Regions from separate parts of the Klebsiella sp. genome, predicted to be linked through region 1. Evidence: predicted binding sites of a transcription regulator. Region 1 holds the regulator's gene; each other region holds the start of a gene.

Region 1 (6,153 bases):
GCCGGTCAACCATGCGAAAAAGCTGGCGGAGCAGGCGGCATAAATCAGCACGTTGCCGCTGTATTCGCGCGAGCGTAGTAGGGCAAGGAAAGTCAGCTTCTGCTGGGTGCCGACAACCGTCTTTTTCGCCGCTTTCAGACGCAGGGCAGGCAGCATGAGTAACAGGGTTATCGCGAACAGAACGGCGAAAATAGCCTGCCATTCGAAATGAACCAGCAGCCAGCTGCCGAGCAGCGGCGCCAGTGCTGGAGACAAGCCCACCAGCGGCATAATGGCGGCAAAAATACGGTTTGTGCGATGGGCTGGGTAGTAATCGGTCACCATCGCTTGCCAGGTCACGGCGGCGGCGCAAACGCCAATCGCCTGAATGAAGCGCAGCGCCAGCATCAGTGTGGCATCTTGCACCCAAAGCATCCCCAGACAGCCGATAGCGAAAATGACCAGGCCGCTTAGCAGTACCGGCTTGCGTCCGTAACGGTCGGAGAGCGGCCCCCAAAAAAGCTGTCCAATGGCAAAGCCTGCCAGGAACAAGCTCAGGCTGGCGCTGACTGAAGCCGCTGAAGTGTTGAGATCTTGTTGGATCGCGGCGAAAGCCGGCAGATACATATCGGTGGCCAGAAAGCCGAGCACGCTGAGCCCGGCCAGCCAAACTAAAAATCCTTTCCCAGGTTGTTGCAATTGTTGCATAAAATTCTCTTGTTATTGATGCAGGTACGGTGCGGCAGAGTGTAGGGAGTGCATTCGGGCTTGTGAAACGCTAATATTTGTCAGGTGGATTCAAAAATTTTGTAGGCAGAATATGTGGTCAGAATACTCACTTGAGGTGGTTGATGCTGTCGCGCGTAACGGCAGTTTTAGCGCAGCGGCGCAGGAGCTACACCGCGTACCTTCAGCGGTGAGTTATACCGTGCGTCAGTTGGAAGAGTGGCTGGCGGTTCCGCTCTTTGAACGCCGTCACCGCGATGTCGAATTAACCCCGGCCGGGGTCTGGTTTTTGCAGGAAGGGCGCTCTGTTATCAAAAAAATGCAGATCACTCGTCAGCAATGCCAGCAGATAGCCAACGGTTGGCGCGGGCAGCTATCCATTGCTGTCGATGACATCGTCAAACCGGCGCGCATGCGGCAAATGATCGTTGATTTCTATCGTCATTTTGATGACGTTGAACTGATTGTCTTTCAGGAGGTATTCAACGGTGTCTGGGATGCGTTAGCTGATGGCCGCGTGGAATTAGCTATCGGTGCGACGCGCTCAATTCCCGTCGGCGGGCGCTATGCGTTTCGCGATATGGGGATGCTGAGTTGGGATTGCGTGGTGGCCAGCGATCATCCGTTGGCGAAAATGGACGGCCCGCTAAGCGACGATGTGTTACGCAACTGGCCGTCGCTAGTACGGGAAGATACTTCGCGCTCGCTACCGAAACGCACGACATGGCTGCTGGATAATCAGAAGAGGGTGGTGGTGCCAGACTGGGACGCTTCCGCGACCTGCCTCAGCGCAGGGTTGTGTGTTGGCATGGTGCCAAAGCATTTTGCACAGCAGCGAATTGATAGCGGAGAATGGACGGCTCTGGCGCTGGAAAACCCATTCCCTGATGCGGCCTGCTGCCTGACGTGGCAACAAAGCGACGCTTCACCGGCGCTGATGTGGCTGCTGGATTACCTTGGCGACAGTGAAACGCTGAACAGGGAGTGGCTGCGGGCGCCGGAATAGCCGGCCCCGCGAGGAGAATTAACGGCGATAATCGACAAACGGGCCGTCGGCCACGGATCGACGTTCGACCAGGCGCGGATGTACTTCAATAGACTGGGAAATTTCGCGCTTGTTGACGATGCGGTCCAGCAGCATATTGAAGGCCGCTTCGCCCAGAGAATCTTTTGGCTGATGGATGGTGGTCAGCGCCGGGCTGAAGTAGCGGGCGTTGCGCACATTGTCATAACCGATCAGCGAAATATCCTGCGGCACGCGCAGACCCATTTCATCAGCCGCACAGATAGCGCCCATCGCCATGATATCCCCGCCGCAGAAAATCGCCGTCGGGCGATGGTGCTGGCTGAGGATTTGCTGCATCGCGCGGTAGCCGGATTCCGGCTCGAAATCACCTTGCACTACCCAGTTTTCAGGAACGTTGATCTGCGCTTCTTCCATCGCTTTCATAAAGCCGGCCAGGCGGCCGGCACCGGTGTTCCGCTCAAGCGGGCCGGGGATCACGCCAATTTCGCGATGACCGCGTTCCACCAGATAGCGCCCGGCAATATAACCCCCTTCGAAGGCGTTATCGATAACCGAGTCGGTAAAGTCGGCTTTTGCTTCACCCCAGTCCATCACGACCATCGGAATATGGCGATACTCTTCCAGCATGCTCAATACCGACTCAGGATACTCAGAACACATCACCAGCAGGCCGTCCACGCGCTTCTGCGCCATCATTGACAGGTAGGCGCGCTGTTTCTCCGGATCGTTCCATGCGTTGCCGAGAATCAGGGTATAGCCCTTCTGGAAGCAACTTTTCTCAACGGATTCGATAATTTCGGCAAAATAGGCCGCTTCACTGCTGGTCGCCAGCAATCCGATAGACTTAGTGTGATTAACCTTCAGGCTGCGAGCAACGGCGCTGGGGGAGTAGTGCAGTTCTTTAATCGCAGCCCACACAGCGTTGCGCGTCTCTTCCGCAACGAAACGCGTTTTGTTAATTACATGTGATACTGTTGTAGTGGAAACGTTTGCGCGCTTCGCTACATCTTTAATAGTTGCCATTACTTCTCACTCCAGACCTTGACCTGATCGTCCGTTTATCGGTACGTAAACGTTTGCCTGTACACACCCTGATGCCAAAATTAATCATTACATCACGTCGGGAAAACGACACAGAACGACAGGAAGGGGTCAATGGCCGATACGCTTTCAAATTAGCGTGGGATTTTGTCCGATCTTGGGGCAAAGGGGAAGAGCAAAAATGTGCATCCCTCTAAATCTCGGAAGATATTTGCGCTAATCTATGTAAAAATGAGCAAGCTCACTTTTCATGTGGGGATAATCAAGGGGAAAAATTGATGGATACAGATTTAAAGTTTTCGCTGACAACGACGATTATTGTTCTGGGTTTGATTGTCGCCGCAGGGCTGACCGCCATACTGCACTAATTCCAATATGAGGGAGGCATCGTTCTCCCTTTTCTTTTTCCGCCATTATTATCAATTTCGCAAAAATATTTTGCCATTTCGTTTACTTTTGTTTTTCTGTGATTGATGTCATGCTTTTGGCTTCTGATGAGATGCCGTCGCTGAAGACGGCCCGATGGAGTCATTGAATGAAAATCAACTTTCCCCTGCTCGCTCTGGCGATCGGTGCCTTCGGTATCGGTACTACCGAGTTCTCCCCAATGGGGCTATTACCGGTTATCGCCAAAGGCGTGGATGTCTCTATTCCGGCTGCGGGAATGCTTATTAGTGCCTATGCCATTGGGGTGATGGTTGGCGCGCCGCTGATGACTCTGTTGCTTTCGCACCGTGCGCGCAGAAATGCGCTGATTTTCCTGATGGCGATTTTTACTCTCGGTAACGTACTCTCTTCAATTGCACCAGATTACACCACGCTACTGCTGTCGCGCATTATTACCAGCCTCAATCACGGCGCTTTTTTTGGACTCGGCTCAGTAGTAGCGGCGAGCGTAGTGCCGAAGCATAAGCAGGCCAGCGCCGTGGCGACCATGTTTATGGGGCTGACAATTGCCAACATTGGCGGCGTTCCGGCGGCGACCTGGTTGGGGGAAACTATCGGCTGGCGAATGTCGTTCCTTGCAACGGCGGGTCTCGGCGTGGTGGCGATGGTCAGCCTGTGGTTTTCCCTGCCAAAAGGAAGCGCGGGTGAGCGGCCTGATGTTAAGCAGGAACTTTCAGTACTGATGCGCCCACAGGTGCTATCAGCGCTGCTGACCACCGTTCTGGGGGCAGGGGCGATGTTTACGCTTTACACCTATATATCACCGGTCCTGCACAGCATCACTAACGCATCGCCACTGTTTGTGACCGCGATGCTGGTATTGATTGGTGTAGGCTTCTCGCTGGGTAACTACCTTGGCGGTAAGTTTGCCGACCGCTCGGTTTCCGGGACGTTGAAGGGCTTTCTGCTGCTGTTAATGGTGATCATGCTGGCGATCCCGCTGCTGGCCCAGTCACAAATTGGTGCGGCTATCAGCATGGTTGTCTGGGGTGCCGCGACTTTTGCCGTGGTTCCGCCGCTGCAGATGCGCGTGATGCGCGTGGCTCACGAAGCTCCTGGGTTGTCATCGTCGGTTAATATCGGCGCTTTCAACCTCGGTAATGCGTTAGGCGCAGCCGCCGGTGGTGCGGTGATAACGGGTGGGCTGGGCTATGCATTCGTACCCGTGATGGGAGCGATCATTGCGGGCGTTGCGCTACTGCTGGTGTTTTTTAGCGGTCGATCGCAGCCAGAAGAGGCTTTTGCTAACCACTAATCGTTCATGAATAGTATGTGAATTGTCTGTGAAGTGAAAAATAACCGCAGAAGGCGCAATCCTTCTGCGGTTTGCTTTTATGCCGCCAGATTAGCCGCCACAAATTTCCAGTTCACCAGCGCCCAGAAGTGTTCCAGATAGTTCGGACGCGCATTACGGTAGTCGATGTAGTAAGCGTGTTCCCAGACATCCACGGTCAGCAGCGGGGTTGCATCGCTGGTCAGCGGCGTACCGGCGTTGCTGGTGGAAACAATCGCCAGGCTACCATCAGCGTTTTTCACCAGCCAGGTCCAGCCAGCACCAAAGTTTTTCGCTGCCGCGTCGGTGAATTTTGCTTTGAAATCAGCAAAGCTGCCGAAGGATTTAGCGATAGCTGCCGCCAGTTCACCTTCAGGTTCGCCGCCAGCGTTTGGTGCCAGGCAGTTCCAGTAGAAGGTGTGGTTCCAGACCTGAGCAGCGTTGTTAAAAACTCCGCCATCGGAAGAGCGAACGATCTCTTCTAAGGTCTTGCCTTCAAACGCGGTGCCTTTGATCAGGTTGTTGAGATTGGTGACGTAGGCCTGGTGGTGTTTACCGTAATGATATTCCAGGGTTTCTGCGGAAATGTGCGGCGCGAGGGCGTCTTTTGCATATGGTAATGCAGGTAATTCGAACGACATTGCTACTCTCCTTTTTATAGTTATACCCTTCATACTTCCAGCCGCATCTTTGTTGGCTGCCTGCACTTACCCCGGTCACGTACTATTTGTACGCTCCCGGGGATGCGCTTAGTTGCCGCGTTACTCGGCTTAAGCCTCGCCCCTTCGGGGCCAGCGCAAGCGCTGTTCAAAACGGCATAGCGTTTTGTGATACAACTGGAATTATTTTGGGTATAGTTCGCGCAATAACCATGTATTACGCAAGGTAATAGTAGCAAATTAAAAGATGTGGCAAAAGAGAGAGTTACCCCGCCGCAGAAGCGACGAGGCAGAATTAGCGAATGGTTTTTGGCGTCATGACGCGGCGCGCGCCAACGTAATGGCGTTCCCAGTAATCTTCACTCAGCGAGGTTATCTGAATATCGCGACCGGTGCGCGGGGACTGGATAAATTTACCGTTGCCGACATAGACACCAACGTGATCGGCGGTACCGCGCCCACGGGTGCGGAAGAAGACTAAATCACCGTTTTGCAGCTCACCGCGATCGACCGGGCGGGCATCGCGCAGATGATACATTTCATTAGCGGTACGCGGGATGTGAATCTTCACCAGATCTTTATAGGCGTAATAGACCAGACCACTGCAATCAAACCCGGTTCGCGGCGAAGTGCCGCCCCAGCGATAAGGTTTGCCAATCTGATCCATTAACTTTGACATGGCGGTGCTTTGCGCCTTTTGAACCCGAGCTTTATGCGCATCGGCGATGGTCAACTGAGGCTCATCAGTGACAGGTTTACAGCGGGTTTTATAGCCTTTGCGCACGACGCACTTTTTCTGCACGCTTGCTCTGGCGACTTTGCTTTCTGCCACCGATTTTGTCGAGCTAGCGCACTGCTTTTTGTAGCCTTTGCGCAATACGCATTTTTTGCTTGCACCGGCAACCTGACGGTTAAGCGCGGTTTGGCTTGAGGCGGTTGTGCGGGTAGGGGCTTTTGCGCGGCTGGCGGTCGATGTTTTCTTGCTGGAGGTTTTAGCGGTG
Region 2 (6,153 bases), on a different contig from region 1:
TACCCTGACTATTGGCCAGCCGCGCGTGACCGCCGTTATCGCCACTGTGGACATCGCCGAAAACGATCTGCTGGCGCTGGCAGCTTCCGTGGAACAAGGTTCCAGCCACCCGTTAGCCCAGGCCGTCGTGCGTGAGGCAGAACAACGCCAGCTCGTCATTCCAGCAGCGCACGCCCAGCGCGCGTTGGCTGGTTCCGGCATTGAGGCTCAAGTCAACGGTCGTCAGGTGCTGATTTGCGCCGCCAGCAAAAATAGCAACCCGCAGTATGAGGAACGTATTCAGCAACTGGAAAGCGCCGGGCAAACGGTGGTGCTGGTGATGCGCGATGAGGTATTGCTGGGGATTCTGGCGCTGCGCGATACGTTGCGCGACGATGCCCGTCAGGCAGTGGATGAACTCCATCAGTTAGGCGTTCAGGGAATCATACTGACCGGTGATAACCCGCGCGCGGCGGCGGCCATAGCCAGTCAATTAGGGCTGGAGTTCCGCGCCGGGCTGCTGCCCGCGGATAAAGTGCAGGCGGTGATGGCGCTTAATGCACAAGCACCGCTGGCGATGGTCGGCGACGGGATCAACGATGCTCCGGCAATGAAAGCAGCGACCATTGGTATCGCTATGGGTAGCGGCACCGACGTCGCCCTGGAGACCGCCGACGCAGCGTTAACCCATAACCGCTTAACCGGGCTGGCGCAGATGATTTCGCTGGCCCGCGCCACCCACGCCAATATTCGGCAGAACATCGCCATCGCACTGGGTCTGAAGGGGATCTTCCTCGTCACCACCCTGCTCGGCCTGACCGGCCTGTGGCTGGCGGTGTTGGCGGATACCGGAGCGACGGTGCTGGTCACCGCCAACGCATTGCGGTTGTTGCGTAAGAAGTAGTATCCACCCCGGGGGCGGCGCAGAGCGCCTTGCCCGGGCTACTGGCTGGTTTTTGTAGCCCGGACAGCTGCGCAGCACCGCCTCCGGGGAAACCTGAAGCAGATCAGTGGCTTTTACGAATCAGATAACGGTACGGCAGCGCCTCGGTTTCCTGCGCCAGCAGCTCGTGTTCCATAAAGCGGCAAAAACCGGGGATATCGCGGGTGGTTGCCGGATCGTCGGCGACAATCAGCAGCGTCTCGCCCACCGGCATCGTACGCACGGTCTTACGCACCATCATCACCGGTTCCGGGCAACGAAGCCCCTGCGCATCAAGAGTATGGTCAGGGCTGGAGAAAAGTTCGCTCATTTTCATCTCATATCAACAAAACGCCCCTAGTTTACCCCCAGTTCATCAGTACGCAAGCCAGGTTAACGTTTGCGCGAAAAACAACCATTGCATTACGCACCCAACGCAGTATCATGCAGCCGTTTTTATTGGGTTCCCTCACCCCAACTCTCTGGCCCTAAATAATTCGAGTTGCAGAAAGGCGACGACGCAGTGAATTCCCTGGAGCTTACCTAAGTAAGTGACTGGGATGAGCGAGGAAAGTTAACGCATCTGCAGCTTGAAGTATGACGGGCATAAAAAGGTCACAATATGAGTCCGTTTACTACCGTACAGCGTAAAAAAGCGCTGATCTGGCTATCGCTTTTCCATCTGCTGGTCATCACTTCCAGTAACTATCTGGTGCAGCTACCGATCTCCATCTTTGGTTTTCATACCACCTGGGGCGCGTTCAGCTTTCCGTTTATTTTCCTTGCCACCGATCTTACGGTGCGGATTTTCGGCGCTCCGCTGGCGCGACGCATTATCCTCGCGGTCATGATCCCGGCGCTGGTGATCTCCTATGGCGTTTCTGCGCTGTTCTATATGGGTGAATGGCAAGGTTTTGCCGCCTTAACCAGCTTTAACCTGTTTGTCGCTCGCATCGCCGCCGCCAGCTTTATGGCCTACGCGCTGGGGCAAATCCTCGACGTCCACGTCTTTAACCGCCTGCGTCAAAACCGTCGCTGGTGGCTGGCGCCAACGGCATCGACCCTCTTTGGTAACGTCAGCGATACCCTGGCCTTCTTCTTTATCGCCTTCTGGCGCAGCCCGGACCCGTTTATGGCGGCGCACTGGGGAGAAATCGCCATCGTCGATTATTGCTTCAAAGTACTGATTAGCATCGTTTTCTTCCTGCCAATGTACGGCATGTTATTGAATATGCTGCTGAAAAAGCTGGCAGATAAATCCGATTTATCGGCATTGCAGCCAGGTTAAGAGTACTCACAGAGTGATGTGATAAGATACGGGGATGAGCCGTTAATGGCCGTTTATCGAAAGGAAGATGTCAATGCGCAATTTGGTTAAATATGTCGGTATTGGCCTGCTGGTTATGGGGCTTGCGGCCTGTGATAACAGCGACACAAAAACGCCGACTGCCGGGGCTGCTGCGGAAAGTAACGCCAGCGGGCAACCTATTAGTCTGCTGGATGGCAAACTGAGCTTCTCTCTACCGGCTGGTATGACCGACCAGAGCGGCAAGCTGGGCACTCAGGCCAACAATATGCACGTCTACTCTGATGCCACCGGCCAGAAAGCGGTGATTGTGATTGTTGGCGACAGCACCAATGAAGACCTGGCCGTGATGGCGCAGCGTCTGGAAGAGCAGCAGCGCAGTCGCGATCCGCAGCTGCAGGTCGTGACCAATAAATCCGTTGAGATTAAAGGCCACACTCTGCAGCAGCTGGACAGCATTATCTCTGCTAAGGGTCAGACCGCATGGTCTTCCGTACTCCTCGGCAAGGTTGACGACAAACTGCTGACCCTGCAGGTTACGCTACCGGCGGATAACCAGCAGCAGGCGCAGACCGAAGCGGAAAACATCATCAACACCCTCGTCATTCAGTAATTACTGGCCTGACGCTGCGGCCTCCGGTTCACCGACCGGAGGCCGTTTTTTTAACCGCCACCCCAACAGCAACGCTACCGCCACCAGCCCCGCCGCCGCCAGATAAATCGAAGAAATCCCCGCCCATGCCATCAATAATCCGGCAAGCGGACCGGTGATCCCCAATGAGAGATCCATAAACACCGTATAGGTTGCCAGCGCCGATCCCTGATTCTGCTGCGGCACGGCCTTCACCGCCACCACACCAAGCGCCGGGAATACCAATGAGAAACCTGCCCCGGCCAGGAAGGTCCCGATTTTCGCCATCAGCGTCGTCTCCGCCAGTCCCACCAGCAGCAGCCCAATAATCTCAACCACAAAGCAGATCATCGCCACATTCAGCCCGCCAAGGCGGTTGATTCCGTTGGGGAACAACAGACGAGTGCCGACAAACGCGCAGCTAAACAGCGTTAACGCGAAAGCCGCGCCATCCCAGCCTTTGGCGTCATAAAACAGGGTGATAAAGGTGGCGATAACGCCAAAACCGGCCGAAGCCAGGGCCAGCGCCATCCCGTAGAGCCAGACCCGCCCCAGCACCGCGCGAAACGACATCGCTTTGCCCTTGCCCGCTTTCACCGCTGCGCGCGGCAGTGCGCACAGTACCGCCACCAGCGCCACCGCCATAATAGTGAACGCCAAACCGTGCAGGCCGATAAGGGAATAGCAAAGCACGCCAAGCGGTGCGCCCATCGCCATTGCGCCGTAGGTCACGATACCGTTCCACGAAATCACTCTACCGATATGCAGCGAGCCGACAACACCGACGCCCCATAGCGTCGAACCTGTGCCTGCAAAGCTTTGTCCGATTCCCAGAATAATGCGCCCAAGGCACAGCAGCGACAGGCTAACAATGGGCCAGCCGTCGCTGAACGCCGCCAACAGGTAGCACAACCCGCTCAGAAAGCAGCCGCACAGACCAAAAACGACGATTTTTTTCGGCCCCAACAGGTCGGCATAGCGCCCGGCATGAGGACGGCTAAGCAGCGTAGCGAAGTATTGAAGGCTAATCACCAGCCCGGCCCAGAAGGCGCTAAAGCCCATTACATCATGAACATAACCCGGCAAAACCGCCAGCGGCAGCCCAATCGTCATGTAGCTGGCAAAATTAAAGATAACCACCGAGACAATCCGCAGATTGAGACGCAGTCCATTGAGTGCCGGTTCGGCAGCGGCTTCAGGCATGGGTTCCACCAGTTTTTTACAACAGTGTTTCATTTTTACCATGCTGCACGCTTTAAATCAGCAGCCAGATTAGGAATATCGGAAACAAGCCAGCCGCTACACTTAGAGCCTATCCCAGTAGGCGTTATTGGCGCAGACAGTTTGAACACGGACAGCGCGCAAGAACCGGAGCGTACACGTAGTACGTGAGGATTCTGAGCACTGCCCAAGTTCAAAATGACAAGTAAAATAGCCCTAATGGGGTGGGCTCTTAATGAAAATCATAAGAAAGGAACCGTTAATGACAACCCCTCAGCCCGATAAAACGGGCATGCATATCCTGCTCAAGCTGGCATCGCTGGTGGTTATCCTCGCCGGGATTCATGCCGCAGCGGATATCATCGTACAGCTATTACTGGCGCTGTTCTTCGCTATTGTCCTTAATCCTCTGGTGAGCTGGTTTATCCGCCGCGGCGTCCGTCGCCCGGTGGCGATTACGATTGTGGTGTTAGTGATGCTGATTGTTCTCACCGCGTTAATTGGCGTGCTGGCCGCATCAGTTAACGAATTCGTCGCGATGCTGCCGAAGTACAATAAAGAGCTGACGGCGAAAGTCCTGCGGCTGCAGGAGGCGCTGCCATTTTTACATATTCATATGTCCCCGGAACGTATGCTGCAGCGCATGGATTCTGACAAGCTGATGACGTTCACTACCGCCCTGATGACCGGGCTTTCAGGCGCTATGGCCAGCGTCATTTTGCTGGTCATGACCGTGGTCTTTATGCTTTTTGAAGTCCGCCATGTGCCTTATAAACTCCGCTTCGCCCTCAATAACCCGCAGATCCATATAGCCGGGCTGCACCGGGCGTTAAAAGGCGTTTCGCACTATCTGGCGCTGAAAACGCTCCTCAGCCTTTGGACCGGAGTCATTGTCTGGTTAGGCTTATTGCTGATGGGGGTTCAGTTCGCGCTGATGTGGGGAGTGCTGGCTTTTCTGCTTAACTATGTACCCAATATTGGCTCGGTGATTTCCGCCGTTCCGCCAATGATTCAGGCGCTGCTGTTTAACGGTTTTTATGAATGCCTGCTGGTTGGCGCACTCTTTTTAGTTGTTCATATGATCATCGGCAATATTCTGGAACCGCGCATGATGGGGCACCGTCTTGGGATGTCTACGCTGGTGGTTTTCCTCTCATTACTAATTTGGGGATGGCTGCTTGGCCCGGTGGGTATGCTACTTTCGGTGCCGTTAACCAGCGTATGCAAAATATGGATGGAAACCACTAAAGGCGGCAGCAAATTAGCCCTCTTGCTCGGGCCAGGACGACCCAAAAGCAGGCTGCCAGGCTAGCCACTTTTACAGCAACAACGGGTTATCGTATTTTGTATTGAAATACGATAACCCCAACAGCGTCCATTAAGAACCCCGTATTAAAACACCAGATACTCTTGACAATTCGCCTGCTACTCATCAAAAAAACCACCAGAAAAAGTAGTAAATCATCCCCTATTGATTATATTCATTGATAGAAGGCGTTAATTTATTTATAATTTCGCCCCTGCATTTATATTTGCAACTGGTTTTAATTCGATACTAAAAATCTAATAACATTAGAGTATTTAGCTGATACACACTTTAAAAACAGACAAATGTATTAATCAAATAGAATAATACAGATGACTTTATTGCATCTATGCATCGATATATTCAAACGGTGTATAAAACATTTCTTCGAACAATAGATTGATAGGGAGTATTCATGAAAAAGGTTATTCGCTGGGCTGCCGCGATTGCGGTTATCGGTGCTCTGGCTGGCTGCGCACGCACGGCGCCTATTGAGCAAATCCAAACCACGGTAAGCGCAGGTCATACCGAAGCCCAGGTCAAAAAAGCAATTATCAAAGCTGGCGCGCAACGCGAATGGATTATGTCAGACGCAGGTCCTGGGGTCATCAAAGCCCGTCAGCAATCACGTGACCATGTTGCCGAAATAAAAATCACCTACTCTGCCACCAGCTATTCCATTAACTACGATAGCAGCCTCAACCTGATGGCTTCCGGTGGAAAAATTCACAGAAACTATAACCGCTGGGTGCACAACCTCGATAAAGACATTCAGATTAACCTGGCCG
Region 3 (6,153 bases), on a different contig from region 1:
CTAGTATCGCGCAGGATCAGGTTGATCTGATCGTACAGGTTGAGGAAGTTGGCGATCCGGCGAAAATCACCGCTGGGGCGATCCGCCTGACCAGCAACCCGCGCGAGCTACTGATCGCCCGCCAGGCAGCAAAAGTGATCGAACATTCTGGCTACTTCAAAGACGGCTTCTCTTTGCAAACCGGTACCGGCGGCGCGTCGCTGGCGGTAACCCGCTTCCTCGAAGATAAGATGCGTCGTAATGAGATCACCGCCAGCTTTGGTCTGGGCGGGATCACCGGCACGATGGTCGATCTGCATGAAAAGGGTCTGATTAAAGCACTGCTGGATACCCAGTCTTTCGACGGCGATGCTGCGCGTTCGCTGGCGAATAACCCGAACCATATCGAAATCTCTGCTAATCAGTACGCGAACCCAAGTTCTAAAGGTATCTCCTGCGAGCGCCTGAACGTGGTGATGCTGAGTGCGTTGGAAATTGATACCGGATTCAACGTCAACGTGATGACCGGCTCCAACGGCGTGCTGCGTGGGGCATCTGGTGGCCATAGCGATACGGCGGCAGGGGCTGATTTAACTATTATAACCGCGCCGCTGGTGCGCGGGCGCATTCCGTGCGTGGTGGAGAAGGTGCTGACTCGCGTCACGCCGGGGGCCAGCGTAGATGTGCTGGTGACCGACCACGGTATCGCCGTGAATCCGGCGCGTCAGGATCTGATCGATAACCTGCGCAGCGCCGGTATCCCGCTGATGACTATTGAAGAGCTACAACAGCGCGCCGAGCTTCTGACTGGTAAACCTGAGTCGATCGAATTTACCGATCGGGTGGTGGCCGTCGTGCGCTATCGCGATGGTTCGGTGATTGACGTGATTCATCAGGTTAAAACCGCCAGCTAAACGCATCGAGGAGAGAAGGCATGAGCGAAGTGATCATGAGCCAGCATCGCCAGTTGAGTCGTCAAACGGTCGCGGCGGAGGATATCGTTTCTCGCGTGGAGCGGGCGCTGCTGACGGAAGTTCGCCTGACGCCGAAGCCGGGCTTGGTGGATATCCGTAATACCGGCGCGCATCAGGATATGGATCTGGCGTCATTTGAAGCCAGTACGGCGGTTGTCGCCCCATGGATGGAGAAGTTTTTCATTATGGGGCACGACACGGCCAATATCACACCGGAACAGGTGCTGATGATGCTGCGTCCGGTGGGCATGGCCTGCGAGACGGATATGCTGGAAGTCACCGGAGGGGTGAATACTCATCGCGGGGCGATCTTCGCTTTTGGCCTGCTCAGCGCGGCGGCAGGAAGGCTGGTTGCCCGAGGGGAGCCGGTTGAACAGCACCGGGTTTGCGATCAGGTTGCCCGATTCTGTCGCGGCGTGGTTGGGCGCGAGCTTTCCGCCTCGGAAGGGAAGAAGGTGAGCAAAGGCGAGGCGCATTTCCTGCGCTACGGGCTATCTGGTGCCCGGGGTGAAGCTGAAAGCGGCTTTCGTACCGTGCGCACTCAGGCGATGCCGGTATTTAATCGCGTGATGGAAGATACCGGCGACACCAATCTGGCGTTATTACAGACCTTGCTGCATCTGATGGCGTGGAATGACGATACCAACCTGGTTTCACGCGGCGGGCTGGAAGGGCTCAACTTTGTTCAGCAGCAGGCGCAAAAGTTGCTGTGGGAAGGTGGGGTACTGGCCGACGGCGGGCTGGAAGCGCTGCGTCAGCTGGATGATGAGCTGATTGTTCGCCATCTTAGCCCTGGCGGCAGTGCCGATCTGCTGGCGGTGACCTGGTTCCTGTATGGCTTTCCTCCAGGAGAGCTGTTCCTGCATTAATTGCTCGGTTTTTCATCGATAGCTGACCCCGGATTGACCTGCAAATGGCCGAACCGGGGTTCCAGCCCCCATTTGTTCATCCCTTCTCACTGCCCTTTGGCCGATTCCCGGCACAATCGTATAGTTTTTACTGATATCGGCGGCAGTTTGTCATAAATTTCTAATTATCGGTGTTTTTGAGTAGCGGCTCATCGATGGGCTGGTTACTCTGAAAACAATTTACGTAGTGTTAACAAAAGAGAATAGCTATGCATGATGCAAAAATCCGCGTGGCCATCGCGGGCGCGGGCGGCCGGATGGGACGCCAGTTAATCCAGGCGGTACAGCAAATGGACGGCGCGGCGCTTGGCGCGGCGCTGGAACGTGAAGGCTCCTCACTACTTGGCAGCGATGCGGGCGAGCTGGCGGGCGTGGGTAAGTCGGGCGTTGTGGTGCAAAGCAGCCTTGAGGCGGTAAAAGATGATTTCGACGTGTTCATCGATTTTACCCGCCCGGAAGGCACGCTGAACCACCTCGCTTTTTGCCGTCAACACGGTAAAGGGATGGTGATCGGCACCACCGGCTTTGATGATGCCGGGAAGCAGGCGATTCGTGATGCTTCGCAGGAAATCGCCATTGTGTTTGCTGCCAACTTTAGCGTCGGCGTCAACGTGATGTTAAAGCTGCTGGAGAAGGCGGCGAAGGTGATGGGCGACTACACCGATATCGAAATTATCGAAGCGCATCATCGTCACAAAGTCGATGCTCCATCAGGTACGGCGCTGGCAATGGGCGAGGCGATTGCTGGTGCTCTGGATAAAGATCTGAAGGACTGTGCGGTCTACAGTCGCGAAGGCTACACCGGTGAACGCGAGCCGGGCACGATCGGTTTTGCCACTGTACGCGCTGGAGATATCGTCGGTGAGCATACGGCGATGTTTGCCGATATCGGCGAACGTATCGAAATCAGCCATAAGGCCTCCAGCCGTATGACTTTTGCAAATGGTGCAGTTCGCTCTGCATTATGGTTGAAAGGTAAAGAAAACGGTCTTTTTGATATGCGTGATGTGCTTGAACTGAACTCTTTATAACGATTATTACCCATCGTGATGTGGTTATTGCATTCAATATGTAATTGATTGCAAAGGGCAATATTTTATTGCCCTTTTTATTTTTCCAGTATTTTTATATTTTTATCATCAAAGCTTCAAAATATTATGTTATCTCCGTGTTTCTTGTTGTTTTATTGTAAATTTTGACCATCTGGTCTACTTTTTTGTTCTCCCTTCAATAATTTTACAATAATCCGGCCCCGCAAGCGTTTTCCCAGGCGAGTTAGTTGATCTTTTTGCCCATTAAGACAGGTATTACTGAATAGTCTCCTGAAATGAGATTAAAAATATCCGCTTTAAGTTGACTTTTACCCGCCATCTCTCCAGAATGCCGCCGTTTGCCAAAATTCTGCGGGCAACAGATTTGCATTGATTCAGATCTGCATTATGAATTAATATGCAAATAAAGTGAGTGGATATTCTCTGGAGGGTGTTTTGATTAAGTCAGCGCTATTGGTTCTGGAAGACGGAACCCAGTTTCACGGTCGGGCCATTGGGGCTACCGGCACGGCGGTTGGGGAAGTCGTTTTCAATACTTCAATGACCGGTTATCAAGAAATCCTCACTGATCCTTCCTATTCCCGCCAAATCGTCACTCTGACTTATCCCCATATCGGCAACGTCGGCACTAACGCCGCCGATGAAGAATCTTCTCAGGTACATGCGCAGGGCCTGGTCATTCGCGACCTGCCGCTGATTGCCAGCAACTTCCGCAATACTGAAGACCTCTCTTCTTATCTGAAGCGCCATAACATCGTGGCGATCGCCGATATCGATACCCGTAAGCTGACCCGTCTGCTGCGTGAGAAAGGTGCGCAGAACGGCTGCATTATTGCGGGCGATAGCCCGGATGCGCAGCTGGCGCTGGAAAAAGCGAAAGCGTTCCCGGGCCTGAACGGGATGGATCTGGCGAAGGAAGTGACTACCGCAGAAACCTACAGCTGGACGCAAGGTAGCTGGACTCTGGCGGGTGACCTGCCGGAAGCCAAAGCAGAAAGCGACCTGCCGTTCCACGTTGTGGCCTATGATTTTGGCGCTAAGCGCAACATTCTGCGCATGCTGGTCGACCGAGGCTGCCGTCTGACGGTAGTGCCGGCGAAGACCTCCGCTGAAGAGGTGCTGAAGATGAATCCGGACGGCATCTTCCTGTCTAACGGCCCCGGCGACCCGGCTCCGTGCGACTACGCCATCGAAGCAATAGAGAAGTTCCTCGAAACCGAGATTCCGGTATTCGGCATCTGCCTCGGCCATCAGCTGCTGGCGCTGGCGAGCGGAGCGAAGACCATCAAGATGAAGTTTGGTCACCATGGTGGTAACCACCCGGTTAAGGATATCGATAACAACGTGGTGATGATTACCGCGCAGAACCACGGTTTTGCGGTGGATGAAGCCTCGATGCCTGCTAACCTGCGCGTGACCCACAAGTCGCTGTTCGACGGCACCCTGCAGGGGATTCATCGTACCGACAAACCGGCATTCAGCTTCCAGGGACACCCGGAGGCGAGCCCGGGCCCGCACGATGCCGCGCCGCTGTTCGACCACTTTATCGAATTGATTAAGCACTACCGTTCTTCAGCAAAATAATCAGGAGCAAACAAAATGCCAAAACGTACAGATATAAAAAGCATCCTGATTCTTGGCGCTGGTCCGATCGTTATCGGCCAGGCTTGTGAATTTGACTACTCCGGCGCGCAGGCGTGTAAAGCGCTGCGCGAAGAGGGTTATCGCGTCATTCTGGTGAACTCCAACCCGGCGACCATCATGACTGACCCGGAAATGGCCGATGCGACTTATATCGAGCCGATTCATTGGGAAGTGGTACGCAAAATCATCGAAAAAGAGCGTCCGGATGCGGTTCTGCCGACCATGGGCGGCCAGACCGCGCTGAACTGCGCGCTGGAGCTGGAGCGTCAGGGCGTGCTGGAAGAGTTCGGCGTGACCATGATTGGTGCTACCGCCGACGCGATTGATAAAGCAGAAGACCGTCGCCGTTTCGACGTCGCGATGAAGAAAATCGGCCTCGACACCGCGCGTTCCGGTATCGCGCACACCATGGAAGAAGCGCTGGCGGTTGCCGCTGACGTTGGCTTCCCATGCATCATCCGCCCGAGCTTCACCATGGGCGGCACCGGTGGTGGTATCGCCTACAACCGCGAAGAGTTTGAAGAAATTTGCGAGCGCGGGCTGGATCTCTCGCCGACCAACGAGCTGCTGATTGATGAATCGCTGATCGGCTGGAAAGAGTACGAGATGGAAGTGGTGCGTGATAAAAACGACAACTGCATCATCGTCTGCTCTATCGAAAACTTCGATGCGATGGGCATCCATACCGGCGACTCCATCACCGTAGCTCCAGCGCAGACCTTAACCGATAAAGAGTACCAAATCATGCGTAACGCCTCGATGGCGGTGCTGCGTGAAATCGGCGTAGAAACCGGCGGATCTAACGTTCAGTTCTCGGTGAACCCGAAAGATGGCCGCCTGATCGTTATCGAAATGAACCCGCGCGTCTCCCGCTCTTCGGCGCTGGCCTCGAAAGCCACCGGCTTCCCGATTGCCAAAGTGGCGGCAAAGCTGGCGGTGGGTTATACCCTCGACGAGCTGATGAACGACATCACCGGCGGCCGTACTCCGGCGTCGTTTGAGCCGTCCATCGACTACGTTGTGACGAAAATTCCACGCTTCAACTTCGAGAAATTCGTTGGCGCTAACGACCGTCTGACCACGCAGATGAAATCTGTCGGTGAAGTCATGGCGATTGGCCGTACCCAGCAGGAGTCCCTGCAGAAAGCGCTGCGCGGTCTGGAAGTGGGCGCGACCGGTTTCGACCCGAAAGTGAGCCTGGATGACCCTGAAGCGCTGACCAAGATTCGCCGTGAGCTGAAAGATGCTGGTGCCGAGCGTATCTGGTATATCGCTGACGCCTTCCGCGCCGGTCTGTCCGTTGATGGCGTGTTCAACCTGACCAATATCGACCGCTGGTTCCTGGTACAGATTGAAGAGCTGGTGCGTCTGGAAGAGAAAGTGGCTGAAGTCGGTATTACCGGTCTCGACGCCGACTTCCTGCGTCAGCTCAAGCGCAAAGGCTTTGCCGATGCGCGTCTGGCGAAACTGGCGGGCGTGCGCGAAGCGGAAATCCGCAAGCTGCGCGACCAGTATGACCTGCACCCGGTTTACAAGCGCGTGGATACCTGCGCGGCGGAATTCGCCACCGACACCGCCTACATGTACTCCACCTAT

Evidence for each region. Region 1 encodes PurR, which represses purine synthesis genes. Its sites were predicted from a motif close to CANGCAAACGTTTGCNTG; they were not measured.
Region 2: a site for PurR is predicted at 1,291-1,308, ahead of tusA (sulfurtransferase TusA). Genes of this name have one in related genera too.
Region 3: a site for PurR is predicted at 3,113-3,130, ahead of carA (glutamine-hydrolyzing carbamoyl-phosphate synthase small subunit). Genes of this name have one in related genera too.

The regions. Positions count from the first base shown of each region.
Region 1 covers NZ_JAPUEW010000042.1:98,970-105,122, forward strand. The annotation lists gene punC (purine nucleoside transporter PunC) at 1-678, opposite strand, end outside; gene punR (DNA-binding transcriptional activator PunR) at 800-1,711, shown strand; gene purR (HTH-type transcriptional repressor PurR) at 1,730-2,755, opposite strand; gene cydH (cytochrome bd-I oxidase subunit CydH) at 3,052-3,141, shown strand; gene QVF11_RS12435 (MFS transporter) at 3,309-4,475, shown strand; gene sodB (superoxide dismutase [Fe]) at 4,553-5,134, opposite strand; gene QVF11_RS12445 (C40 family peptidase) at 5,448-6,153, opposite strand, start outside.
Region 2 covers NZ_JAPUEW010000079.1:133,468-139,620, forward strand. The annotation lists gene zntA (Zn(II)/Cd(II)/Pb(II) translocating P-type ATPase ZntA) at 1-883, shown strand, start outside; gene tusA (sulfurtransferase TusA) at 987-1,232, opposite strand; gene QVF11_RS23875 (7-cyano-7-deazaguanine/7-aminomethyl-7-deazaguanine transporter) at 1,524-2,189, shown strand; gene QVF11_RS23880 (DcrB family lipoprotein) at 2,263-2,820, shown strand; gene QVF11_RS23885 (MFS transporter) at 2,821-4,041, opposite strand; gene QVF11_RS23890 (AI-2E family transporter) at 4,322-5,371, shown strand; gene QVF11_RS23895 (LptM family lipoprotein) at 5,781-6,153, shown strand, end outside.
Region 3 covers NZ_JAPUEW010000011.1:103,206-109,358, reverse strand. The annotation lists gene citF (citrate lyase subunit alpha) at 1-893, shown strand, start outside; gene citG (triphosphoribosyl-dephospho-CoA synthase CitG) at 929-1,822, shown strand; gene dapB (4-hydroxy-tetrahydrodipicolinate reductase) at 2,071-2,892, shown strand; gene carA (glutamine-hydrolyzing carbamoyl-phosphate synthase small subunit) at 3,349-4,497, shown strand; gene carB (carbamoyl-phosphate synthase large subunit) at 4,513-6,153, shown strand, end outside.